Regions from separate parts of the Marinobacter sp. KM021 genome, predicted to be linked through region 1. Evidence: predicted binding sites of a transcription regulator. Region 1 holds the regulator's gene; each other region holds the start of a gene.
What was found. Region 1 encodes sigma-54, which starts transcription at its own class of promoters, with help from an activator protein. Its sites were predicted from a motif close to ANTGGCATNNANNTTGCTNT; they were not measured.

Region 2: RVM24_RS04725 (PEP-CTERM sorting domain-containing protein) is a predicted target of sigma-54. The motif match lies at 1,305-1,324, and genes of this name have one in related genera.
Region 3: RVM24_RS02330 (sigma 54-interacting transcriptional regulator) is a predicted target of sigma-54. The motif match lies at 1,636-1,655, and genes of this name have one in related genera.
Region 4: flgB (flagellar basal body rod protein FlgB) is a predicted target of sigma-54. The motif match lies at 1,753-1,772, and genes of this name have one in related genera.

The regions. Positions count from the first base shown of each region.
Region 1 covers NZ_CP136129.1:2,171,121-2,174,092, forward strand. The annotation lists gene lptA (lipopolysaccharide transport periplasmic protein LptA) at 1-18, shown strand, start outside; gene lptB (LPS export ABC transporter ATP-binding protein) at 26-751, shown strand; gene RVM24_RS10210 (RNA polymerase factor sigma-54) at 941-2,470, shown strand; gene hpf (ribosome hibernation promoting factor) at 2,544-2,846, shown strand; gene ptsN (PTS IIA-like nitrogen regulatory protein PtsN) at 2,945-2,972, shown strand, end outside.
Region 2 covers NZ_CP136129.1:1,002,473-1,005,444, reverse strand. The annotation lists gene RVM24_RS04730 (PA14 domain-containing protein) at 1-1,229, shown strand, start outside; gene RVM24_RS04725 (PEP-CTERM sorting domain-containing protein) at 1,375-2,052, shown strand; gene RVM24_RS04720 (glycosyltransferase) at 2,120-2,972, shown strand, end outside.
Region 3 covers NZ_CP136129.1:471,703-474,674, forward strand. The annotation lists gene RVM24_RS02330 (sigma 54-interacting transcriptional regulator) at 1-1,604, opposite strand, end outside; gene RVM24_RS02335 (ABC transporter substrate-binding protein) at 1,908-2,972, shown strand, end outside.
Region 4 covers NZ_CP136129.1:1,476,245-1,479,216, reverse strand. The annotation lists gene RVM24_RS06945 (adenylate/guanylate cyclase domain-containing protein) at 1-810, opposite strand, end outside; gene RVM24_RS06940 (nitroreductase family protein) at 1,033-1,608, shown strand; gene flgB (flagellar basal body rod protein FlgB) at 1,843-2,241, shown strand; gene flgC (flagellar basal body rod protein FlgC) at 2,274-2,726, shown strand; gene RVM24_RS06925 (flagellar hook assembly protein FlgD) at 2,744-2,972, shown strand, end outside.

The DNA of each region.
Region 1 (2,972 bases):
AACCTCACAGACGAATAGGTTACTGATGGCAGTTCTCAGGGCCAGCAACCTGGCAAAAAGCTACAAACAGAAAAAAGTGGTTCTGGATGTGTCTCTGGAAATCCGGTCCGGAGAAATCGTAGGCCTGCTCGGCCCCAACGGAGCAGGGAAAACTACCTGTTTTTACATGATTGTCGGGCTTGTACCCTCCGACCGCGGCCGAATCACCATTGACAGCCAGGACATCACGCCCCTGCCCATGCATGGCCGGGCACGCAAAGGCATCGGCTACCTGCCCCAGGAAGCCTCGGTATTCCGCAAACTAACCGTGCGCGACAACATCATGGCCATTCTGGAAACCCGAAAAGGCATGAAACGGCCGGAGCGGGAAGCCAAACTTGAGGAACTGCTCGAGGAATTTCACATCACCCATATCCGGGACAGCCTGGGTATGGCGTTGTCCGGTGGTGAACGGCGGCGCGTCGAAATCGCCAGAGCGCTGGCCATGGAACCTGCGTTTATTCTGCTGGATGAGCCCTTCGCCGGGGTAGACCCGATTTCAGTCAGTGACATCAAGCACATCATTCGGCATTTGCGGGACAAGGGCATTGGCGTGCTGATCACCGATCACAACGTGCGGGAAACCCTCGATATTTGTGAAAACGCCTACATTGTCTCCGGCGGCCATATCATCGCCTCCGGCAATGCGGAAGCCATCCTGGCCAACCAGCAGGTCAAGGAAGTCTACCTGGGTGATGAGTTCCACCTGTGAGCGGAAGAAAACCCCTCGACGACCGAGGTCTGATTGTTTTGATGATCTGTAGCAAGTAAACTCGGCAAAGAACTTGCTTATACTGATACCAGTGAGCGGCAAGTAACCAGCGTATAACAATTTTTTTGCCTGACAGCAGGCAACGTCACTACCGGGACACCCTTGATTTATGGATCTTGAGCCATGGTTATGAAAGCCTCATTACAGCTTAAGATGGGCCAGAGTCTGACCATGACGCCCCAGCTGCAACAGGCCATTCGCCTGCTTCAGCTTTCCACCCTCGACCTCCAGCAGGAAATCCAGCAGGCACTGGAATCCAACCCCATGCTGGAAACCTCCGAGGATGACGATCAGTCTGACACCCCCGATACGGATGACGATACCTGGGACGAACATAAAGACCGGGATTCCGACCACGATGAACCAGCCACCGAGGCTGCCTCTGACTGGGATGAAAACGAAAATGGCCCGGACTGGGCTTCCGAAAACGACATCCCGGATAACATCCCCGACGACCTGCCCGTAGACACCGCCTGGGACGATATCTACCAGTCTGCACCGGCGCCAGCCAGCAAAGGGGACGACGAGAACGAATCGGATTTCGAAACCCGCAATTCACCGGCCGAAACCCTTCAGGACCACCTGGAATGGCAGCTCAACCTGACCCCCATGAGCGAGCGTGACCAGGCAATCGCCCACGCCCTGATGGACGCTGTGGATGAGCGCGGTTACCTGACCTCACCGATTGAGGAAATCCATTCCGGCCTGCAGGACGAAACCGAAGAAGACCCCCTGGAACTGGACGAAGTGGAAGCGGTTCTGCACCGACTCCAACACTTCGACCCGCCCGGCGTGTTCGCCAGAGACCTGCAGGAATGCCTGCTGATTCAGCTCAACCAGTTACCGCCAGACACTCCCTGGCTTCGCCAGGCGCGCCTGGTGGTTACCCAGTTCCTGCATCTTCTGGGCAACCGGGATTACGCCCAACTGCTGCGCCGCAGCCGGTTGAAGGAAGACCAGCTCAGAGACGTGCTGGCCCTGATTACCAGCCTGAACCCAAGGCCGGGCGATGTTATTGACCGAGCTGAACCAGACTACGTCATTCCAGACGTGATCGTAAGGAAGCATGAGGGCCGGTGGCGTGTGGAATTGAATCCGGAGATTGCCCCTCGTATTCGGGTTAACGCCAGTTATGCGTCACTTATCCGCCGGGCCGACAGCAGTGCCGACAATACCTACCTGCGGGATCAGTTGCAGGAAGCCAAGTGGTTCATCAAAAGTCTGCAAAGCCGAAATGAAACCCTTCTGAAAGTGGCGACCCGAATCGTTGAACACCAGCAAGGCTTTCTGGACCACGGCGAGGAGGCCATGAAGCCGTTGATCCTGTCTGACATCGCTCAGGCGGTGGAAATGCACGAGTCCACCATTTCCCGGGTGACCACACAAAAATACATGCACACGCCCCGGGGCATCTTTGAGCTCAAGTACTTTTTCTCCAGCCACGTCAGTACCGCCGAGGGAGGCGAATGTTCCTCCACGGCAATTCGTGCGATGATCAAAAAACTGATTTCAGAAGAAACTCCAAAAAAGCCGTTGAGCGATAGCAAGATTGCAGCCATGCTTGGAGATCAGGGCATCAATGTGGCCCGGCGCACCGTTGCCAAATACCGGGAGGCCATGCACATCCCTCCCTCGAACGAGCGCAAACGACTGGTTTAATATTTTGCCAGTGCATGAAGCACTGGCCCTCAGCCCGGTGGTAACACCGGCATGATGACAACAGGAGACGCCTATGCAACTCAACATTTCAGGCCATCACGTAGAACTGACCCCTGCACTGAAGGATTACGTCAACACCAAGTTCGAGAAGCTGGAGCGTCACTTTGACCACATCAGTAACTGTCAGGTGACGCTGGAAGTTGAGAAGGTACGTCAGATGGCCGAAGCCACCCTGCATGTTATCGGTGGCGAGATCCACGCAAAGGCAGAAAATGAGGATATGTACGCGGCTATTGACGCGCTGGTAGACAAGCTGGACCGCCAGATCCTCAAGCACAAAGAAAAGAACGTAGACCGGATGCACGGTAACGGCTGAGCACGCGTTCCGCGCCAGTCTACCGGGTGTTTCAATGAAGCGAGCTGCGGCGGGGCTTACCGGCCGCAGCCTTTTTTTTACGGAATCCAAGTCGATCCATGAGCGAATCATCCCTGACTATCGACA
Region 2 (2,972 bases), 1.2 Mb from region 1:
GCCTCTACGACAACTGGGAAATCTATTACGGCCTGGATCCGACAGACCCGACGGATGCGATGTCAGATACCGACGGAGACCTGCTTACAGCACTGGATGAATTCTGGGCGCGCACAGATCCCAACCTTGCAGATACCGACGGCGATGGCATTCCCGATGGTTACGAATACGCTTACGGCCTTGATCCCACAGACCCAACCGATGCCTCGCGAGACCTGGATGGAGACGGATACTCCGTACTCGAGGAATACCTGGCGGGCACAAACCCACTGGATCCTGAGGATTTCCCTGCACCTGAAGCAACCTACCAGCCAGGATACGTTGGCCAGTATTTCACAGGCGTAAACTTTGACAGCTTTGTTTACACCCAGCGAGACACCGCCATTAATTTCAACTGGGGAAGTGGCAGCCCGTCTGCCAATATGCCCAATAATAATTTCAGTATTCGGTGGCAGGGCTGGTTTACTCCACCGCACACGGAAGGCACGCGCGAATACACGTTTGCCACAAGAACGGATGACGGTGTTCGCCTTTTCCTTGATGGCAATCTGGTTATCAATCAGTGGAAAAACCAATCCGCCACCACCTATACCAGTACAGCCAGCCTTCCGGCCGAGATACCCGTAGCGGTTACTATGGAATATTTCGAATCAGGATGGGACGCCTCTGCGAGCCTGGTGATATCCGATACAGCCACCGGGCAAAGTCTTAACCCGGAAAACGTGGTGCAAGCCCTCTCTCTTGATAGCACCTCCAGCGACAGCTCACTCAACGACGGCATAGACGACCTGTACAAGCTCCGATACGGCTTACCGCTGCTACAACCTGTCGCCGATCAAGTCTTTAATGACAGCGGTATTACCGTGTTGCAGGCTTACCAGTCAGGACTTCACCCGTACACACTTGAGACCGTATCTGAACCGGATGCGCCGGTAACCAGCGAACCATCTGATAATGGCGCCAGCGCGGGCAGTGTCACGCTATCCTGGACCCCGCCCCTTACACGCGTAGACGGCAGCAGTATCTCACTCAGCGAAATCTCCGGGTATTTGATCAACTACGGCCAAGCGCCAACAAACATGCCCCAGATCCTGGAGGTTCCAGCGGGCACAACTGAAGCAAGGATAGAAGGGCTCTCCTCGGGAGATTGGTACTTCACTATAAGGGTGATTGACACCAACGGACTGAGTAGCGAACCGTCAGATCCGGTTCAGTACAGTGTGCAGTAAAAGACAGATCGTCGAATTAATTTACATCGCCCAGATTAAAGAAATAATTAATGCATTAAAATCAATGAGTTAAAATCTGGCACGCTATCTGCTTTGGTTAAAGGGTGTTGTAAAAATTCGACCACTCACTGGAGGAGTGACTCAAATGAACAAACTTACACAAGGCATCGCACTGGCAGCCGCAGTTGGTTTTTCCGGTTTCGCACAGGCAGCCTACATTGACGCCGTTGCCAACGGAAATGCCCCCGGCGCAGCCGCCGAGCAAACCGTACCCGGCGATAACGATTACGCAACCCGCGTTGCCGGCACCTGGACTGCTGACGCCCCGCTATATAGCGTTGGTGACTCAGTGTTGTTCGGGCACAACCTCACCTCAACCTCAGCAGATCCGTTCAAGCTGACCTTTACCTACCTCGGTAAAGAAGCCTCTGACAACAACCAGTTCTACTGGGGTAACACCTTGGTATTCGATACCAACAGCACCCCTGACGATACTTTCAGCACTGTTTTCACTGGTGGCCTCGGAGCCCTTCTGGACTTCAAATTCACCATCCAAACCGGTCTGGACATTGTGAACGACGCCAACAACGGTGGCCAGTTCAGAACTGCTAGCCCGAGTTCCAGCACCAACTTCAACCTGTTCTTTGTTGAAGAAGATTACTTTATCATCAGTCTGGATGACGGCTACATCGGCGACGACAACCACGATGACATGGTTATTGCGGTTCGCGCCTCCAAAGTCCCTGAGCCCGGCACCCTGGCTCTGTTGGGCCTCGGCCTGGCCGGTATCGCAGTGCGTATGAAGGGCCGTAAAAAAGCCTGACATGCAACTCTGTGCTACGCTTTAAAGCCCTGCCTTTGCAGGGCTTTTCTCTTTCTGGTGGTGACCCATGGACATACTCATCGTATACGCTAGCAGTGGGCGCGGGTTAGCAAAGGATGCTGACATTCTCCAGTCGGCGATAACATCCATGGGCCATGCTTGTCAGGTAGAACATTTGCCACCAACACCGGAATGGCAAAGCCGGCTATCCCACTACCGGTATCGACTGCTAAGCCGATATCTGCCAAGTAGTGTCGGCAATCTTTACTACACCACTCGCGCAGCCATCGCGAGAACACCGCCACGTCAGGCCAGAGCGGATCTGGTCATCCACCTGGAAAACATCAGGCTATCTTATCTCAACCGTGGCAAATCCCACTGGTTGATCCCCAATCAGGAATGGTTTATTGAGTCACGCCTGCCTTACCTTCGGTTTGTTGACCGTATTCAATGTAAAACCCGACACGCTGTTGAAGTATTTTCCCGCCTGCACTCGAATGCGGCGTATCTAGGGTTTACCGGTACCGAAAAAGCATCCTCCCCAAGGCTGGCAGATAAAGCCCCTAATCTGGCAATACACATAGCCGGCAACAGCCAATTCAAAGGCACGCGTGCAGTACTGGATTGCTGGCTACAACATCCGGAGTGGCCGAAACTGATCGTTATCAGCCAACACTTGAAAGCTTCGGACTACAGCAGCGATAACATTGAAATCGCAAGCAATCTGACCGATCAGGAAATAGAAATGCTGTGGCAAAAGGCGCGCTTTGCGGTTTTGCCATCAGAGGTAGAAGGTTACGGGCAGGTGTTGGCTGAAGCGCTGGCAAACGGATGCATAACGGTCACTACGGATGCCCCACCGATGAATGAACTGGTTGAAGAGTGTCGCGGCTATCTTGCAGAGCCAGAGGAAAACCAGC
Region 3 (2,972 bases), 1.7 Mb from region 1:
ATGACGTTTTCCAGTTCCCGAACGTTGCCCGGCCAATTGTAGGCCTTGAGGGTACTCACATCTCGTTCTGTCAGAACCAGCGGTGGCCGGTTGAACTTCTGGCAGGCCCGGTTCAGGAATTCCTGGGCCAGCATGGGAATATCTTCAAGCCGCCTGCGCAGGGGGATGGATTCGATAGGGAAGACGTTGAGGCGAAAATACAGGTCTTCCCGGAAGGTCTTCTCCTGCACCTCCGATTTTAGATCCCGGTTGGTGGCGGCAATCACTCTTACATCGACGGCGCGAGTCTTGTTCTCACCCACGCGTTCGAACTGCTGATCCTGAAGCACCCGCAACAGCTTGCCCTGCAATTCCAAAGGGATTTCACCCACTTCATCCAGAAACAGGGTGCCGCCGTCGGCCAGTTCGAATCGGCCGATTCTGTCGTTCACGGCGCCGGTGAAGGCGCCTTTGATGTGGCCGAAGAACTCGCTCTCAAACAGGTCTTTTGGAATTGCGGCGCAGTTTACCCGGATCAGCGGGCGGTCGCGTCGGGTGCTGGCCTGGTGAATGGCGCGGGCAATCAACTCTTTGCCGGTGCCGGATTCGCCAGTGATCAGAACGTTGGCGTCTGTCGGGGCTACCATGCCGATGCGCCGCACGATGGCCTTGATGGCGTCGCTCTGGCCGAGGATTTCGTGGAAGTGGAACTCCGCACTGAGTTCTTCCTGCAGGTAGGCGTTTTCCATTTCCAGCCGGCGTTTCAGGCTTTCGACTTCTTCCAGTGCTGACTGCAGTTCCTTCTGGGCTTGCAACCTTGCGGAGATGTCCCGGAAAACCACCACCGCACCCACCGGGTGGCCGTTGTCCATGATCGGGGTGCTGGTGTATTCCACCGGAAACCCGGTGCCGTCTTTGCGCCAGAACCAGTCGTCGCCAACGCGCTTGATGCTGCCATCCCGGAAAGCGCCGTAAATGGGGCATTCTTTCAGTGGGAACAGGCTGCCGTCTTCGTGGGAGTGATGCACAACCCGGTGTATTACCCGCCCCATAAGTTCATCCATTCGCCAGCCCAGCATGCGCTCGGCGGCAGGGTTGGCGAAGGTGGTGCGGCCTTCGGCGTCTACCCCGTAAATGCCTTCGCCCACGGCGTGGAGAATCAGCTGGTTCTCCCGCTCCATATCCTTGAACAGTTCTTCCACTCGCCGCCACTCCAGCAAACCGCCCCGGTGGTAGTGATTGGCTTCGTGGCGTTCGCGCAGGGTTCTCAGTTGTCGCCGGTCACGCAGCAGCAGTAACAGGGTTTGCGCTTCGGCTTCTCCCACGCAGGAAGAAGAAATTTCCAGTTCAACCGTGTGGCCGTCCCGGTGTTTCAGGTGGAAGTCACGGCTCCAGCTGTGGCTGCGAAAGAGGGTTTCTTCGGTGAAATTGATCAGCTGGGGCCGCTGGTCAGCAAACAGCTGGGTACATGCCATGCTGGCAATGGATTGTCTGTCGGTGCCCGCCATTCGCGCCATGGCGCTGTTGGCAGCGAGGATCAGGTCCTGGCCCGCATCCACCAGAAGGGCAGCCTCTGGTAGGTGGTTGATCCATTGGTGTGTTTCGATGCGTTCGGGCTGGTTCATGCCGGGCTTCCGCTTGAGTGACGGTAAAACCCAAACAAAGCCTATGCCAACTACGAAAAATCGAAGCGCTCGCTACGAGAAATCGTGGTTTACGAAATATCGTAGTTCGCCGGGTTAGCATTCGTTTGTATTAAACCCCATAAAAACAATGAGGTAGAGGTTTTCATAAAGTTGGCACGAACCCCGCAATAGTCATCTCAGAACGTGCTGTTTGCCAAGGCCAAATTCTGGCCGGGCAGAACCAGAGTCTTAGTTGCACCGCAAGAGTGCAAAAAAACTATCTGAGAGTAGGGAGAGTGCACCATGACAACCAAAAGCCTTGGAAACCCGTTTGACGGCGACCAGTCACTTATCCACGCGAAAACCTGTGGTTGCCCGGAATGTAAGCCTGGTGACAGCCTGCCGTCTGTATCGCTGAACCTTCGACAGACAGGGGGCGAGCAAGCCACAGGCTCTGCGGCCGGGATGGATTCCGAAGCCATGATGGACCGTGCCATCGAAAGCGCTGTGGTGCGCTCCGTGTTCGGCCATAACGATCACAGCCGCCGCAGCTTTATGAAGATGATGGGGGCAGGGACCGCAGCCGCTTTGCTGGGCTCCGTGTTCCCCATGGACAAAGCCAAGGCGGCGGTGAAGGAGTCGCTCGGCAAGCTGGAGAAAACCAAGCTGAACGTTGGCTTTGTGCCGATCACCTGTGCCACGCCCATCATTATGGCCGCTCCGATGGGGTTTTATGAGCGCTATGGCCTGGATGTTACCGTCACCAAAACGGCCGGTTGGGCCGTGGCTCGGGACAAGTCTCTGGCGGGTGAATACGACGCCTCACACATGCTCACTCCCATGCCCCTGGCCATGACCATGGGCGCCGGTTCCACGCCGGAGCCGTTCATCATGCCGGCGGTGGAGAACATCAATGGCCAGGCCATCGTGCTGCACGTGGATCACATGGACAAGCGTGACCCAAAGCAATGGAAGGGCTTCAAGTTTGGTGTGCCGTTTGAATACTCCATGCACAACTTCCTGTTGCGCTATTACCTGGCTGAAAACGGCATTGATCCGGATAAAGACGTTCAGATCCGGGTGGTTCCGCCACCTGAGATGGTCGCCAACCTGCGCGCCGGCAACCTGGATGGCTACTTGTCACCAGACCCGTTCAACCAGCGTGCCGTCTGGGAAAAAGTCGGCTTCATTCACATGCTCACCAAAGATATCTGGGAAGGGCACCCATGCTGCGCCTTCGCCTGCAGCCAGAAGTTTGCCAGCCAGAATCCGAATACCTACGGCGCTCTGCTGCGCGCCATCATCGACGCCACCCAGTACTCCAATGAGCCTGAAAATCGCAAAGAGATCGCCGAGGCCATTGCCCCG
Region 4 (2,972 bases), 690 kb from region 1:
ATTGAGCAGTTCGGTCAGGGCTTCGGGTTCCATTTCTTCAGACAGTTCGGTGAAGCCCTTGATGTCGGAGAAGAACACGGCCAGTTTCTTGCGCTGGGTTTCCAGCCGAACGTCACGCTCGCCGGTAAAAATGGATTGCCAGACCTGCGGGGACAGGTATTTGGATAGCTTGTGGGAGAGTGCGATGGACTGTTCGCGCTGGTTCTGGATCTGGGTTTTTGCCAGCAGTAGCGTGCGGGCCTGCTGGTGGGAATAGTAGGCGGTTACGCAAATATAGACGCCGGTAGAGGCCAGGGCCAGGATGCTGGTCAGCAGTGGCGATTGCAGGCTGTCGGCAACGCCAAAGGTAGCTGCAGACGCCGCAAGTGAGGCGATCATGAGTACGGTGCCGAACAGCCACTGGCGGATACCGCCCACAATCAGGCAACTGAACATCAGCATTAACAATATGGACACCGAGGGAATGGCAATCAGGCCGATAAGGCCGATGAAGGTGCCACCAATAACACAGTCCAGAAACAGCATCTTCTGCCGGATTCGTGGTGAGCGGCGAAGAAACGTACGCCTGGTCAGCAAATGGGCGATGTGCGGCCAGGTAAGTGCGCCGGCCACAAACCACAGCAACCATTGCTGAAACACGCCCTGGAGGATTCCGGCGACAATAATCGCTGCCGTTGCGGTGTAGGCGATGATTCGGCCGTTATAATCCGGCATGGGCGGAATGGCCACGGTGTGGTCGTGGATGTCCGCGGAAGCGAGTTTACCCGCGCTGCTGGCGACATTGCGCAAATCGGCCTGTGCGCTCATCATGTCAGAACCGAGTCTTCCCGGTGGCAGGAATACAGGGCCCTGCAGTTGCGAAAAGCTTGTTGGTCACTCATTGTATGCCGCCGAACACGTTATCGTTGTTGGTGGTTATTTTTCTATGTGTAGTTACTACTAAAGGTTAACAGTATTACGTATAACCCACAATTCGCTGAGGCATCTTTGCCCTTAGGGCAACAGATACAGCCATCTTGACTGTGAGCCAGTATGACGTCTGTAACCCGATTTTTACTCGAAAGAGCATCCGAACCCCGATTAGAAGACCCGGCACCGCCGCGGAGTATAGTTGATGTGGCCCTTCAGTGTGCCGCCAGGGCACCGGACCATGCCTTACTGAGGCCATGGCGCTATCTTGTGGTGGAAGGGGATGCCCGGCAGGCCCTGGGAGACCTGTTCGCCAAGGCATGTCCTGATAGCGCCAGTGAGCAGGAAATCGAGAAAGCCCGGCGGGCGCCGCTGCGGGCACCGATGGTGATCGTAGGAATCGCAACGCCCAAATCCCACCCGAAAGTGCCGGAGGTCGAACAGCTTATGTCTGCCGCATCGGGCATGAGCTTTCTCGGCCTTGCCCTGCAGGATGCTGGTTTTGGCGTGATGTGGCGTACCGGGGGTGTGGCCTACCATCCCGATGTGCTTGAAGGGTTGGGTTTAGAGCCCGGGGAAACGGTCGTCGGCTTCCTGTATACCGGTACGGTGTCGGTTGAGAAACCTTCAGTGCCACGCCCGGCTACCGGGGATTTTGTAAAGGTCTGGCGTGGGCCCGGGCGCCAGGAAAGTTGGTGAGCTTCCCGCTGATGTTTTGATAGCGGCAATCCGTTTAACCGCCAAGGGAAATGGTTTGCCGCCTTTGCTCTGAACCCTTCTCCGTTGCCGCTCAAAATCTGATCGCATCCCTCCAGAAGCCCTGGCGCCCAAGCACTCTCGAAAACTGGCACCACCTTTGCTTTGACTCTTCCAGAACGCAAATCCGGCAAGCCGCCGTTCAAGCGGTGCCGGTGCAGAATTCCGGAGGCAGTCATGGCAATTACATTTGATAAGGCATTGGGTATTCACGAGCACGCACTTCAGGCCCGGGTGCAGCGTGCGGAAGTACTCGCCAACAACCTGGCCAATGCCGATACCCCGGGCTACAAGGCACGGGATATCGATTTCAGGGCGATGATGCAGAAAGCCCAGGAGTCGGTCAGTGGTCTGCAAATGGCGACCACTCACCAAGGCCACATGGACACCTCCAGCCCCGGCAGTGACGGCGAGTTGCTTTACCGCAATCCGCACCAGCCGTCTGTCGATGGTAATACCGTGGATGCCCAGGAAGAGCAGAGCCGCTTCATGCGCAATGCCATGGACTATCAGGCCAGCTTCCAGTTTCTGAGCAGCAAGTTTTCCGGATTGACCAAAGCCCTGAAGGGTGAGTAAGCCGCAGTCATTTACGATTTGAGGAGATTGCCATGTCACTGGGCAACATTTTTGACATCGCCGGTTCCGGCATGACCGCACAATCCCTGCGGCTGAATACCACGGCTTCCAACATTGCGAACGCCGAGACTGCCAGTTCCAGCACCGAGAATGCTTACAGGGCACGCAAACCAGTCTTCGCCGCCATTCAGCAGGCCATGCTGAACCCGGATCAACAGCAGGGCTTCGGCACCAGCCTGGACGACGGCCCCGGTGCCGGTGTACGGGTTGAGGGAATCCTGGAGAGCGATGCAGAGTTGCAGATGCGCTACGAGCCCAACCATCCCGCTGCCAATGAAGACGGTTACGTGTTCTACCCGAATGTGAATGTGGTTGAGGAAATGGCAGACATGATGTCTTCCTCCCGCAGCTTCCAGATGAATGTGGACGTCATGAACACTGCCAAGTCCATGATGCAACGAATCCTGACGCTGGGTCAGCAGTAAATAGTGAGGAGTGAGTCATGAGTGCAGTGAATTCCGCATCGGCCTCAGACGTACTGAGCCAGTATCAGATCAAGCAGGACGACAAAGCCCGTGGCGGCAGCGAGCTTGGCAAAGATGCTTTCATGGAGCTGATGCTTGCCCAGTTGAAGAACCAGAACCCGCTTGACCCTCAGGACAACGGTGATTTCATCGCTCAGCTGGCGCAGTTCAGCTCTCTGGAAGAAATGCAGAACCTGTCGAGTACCG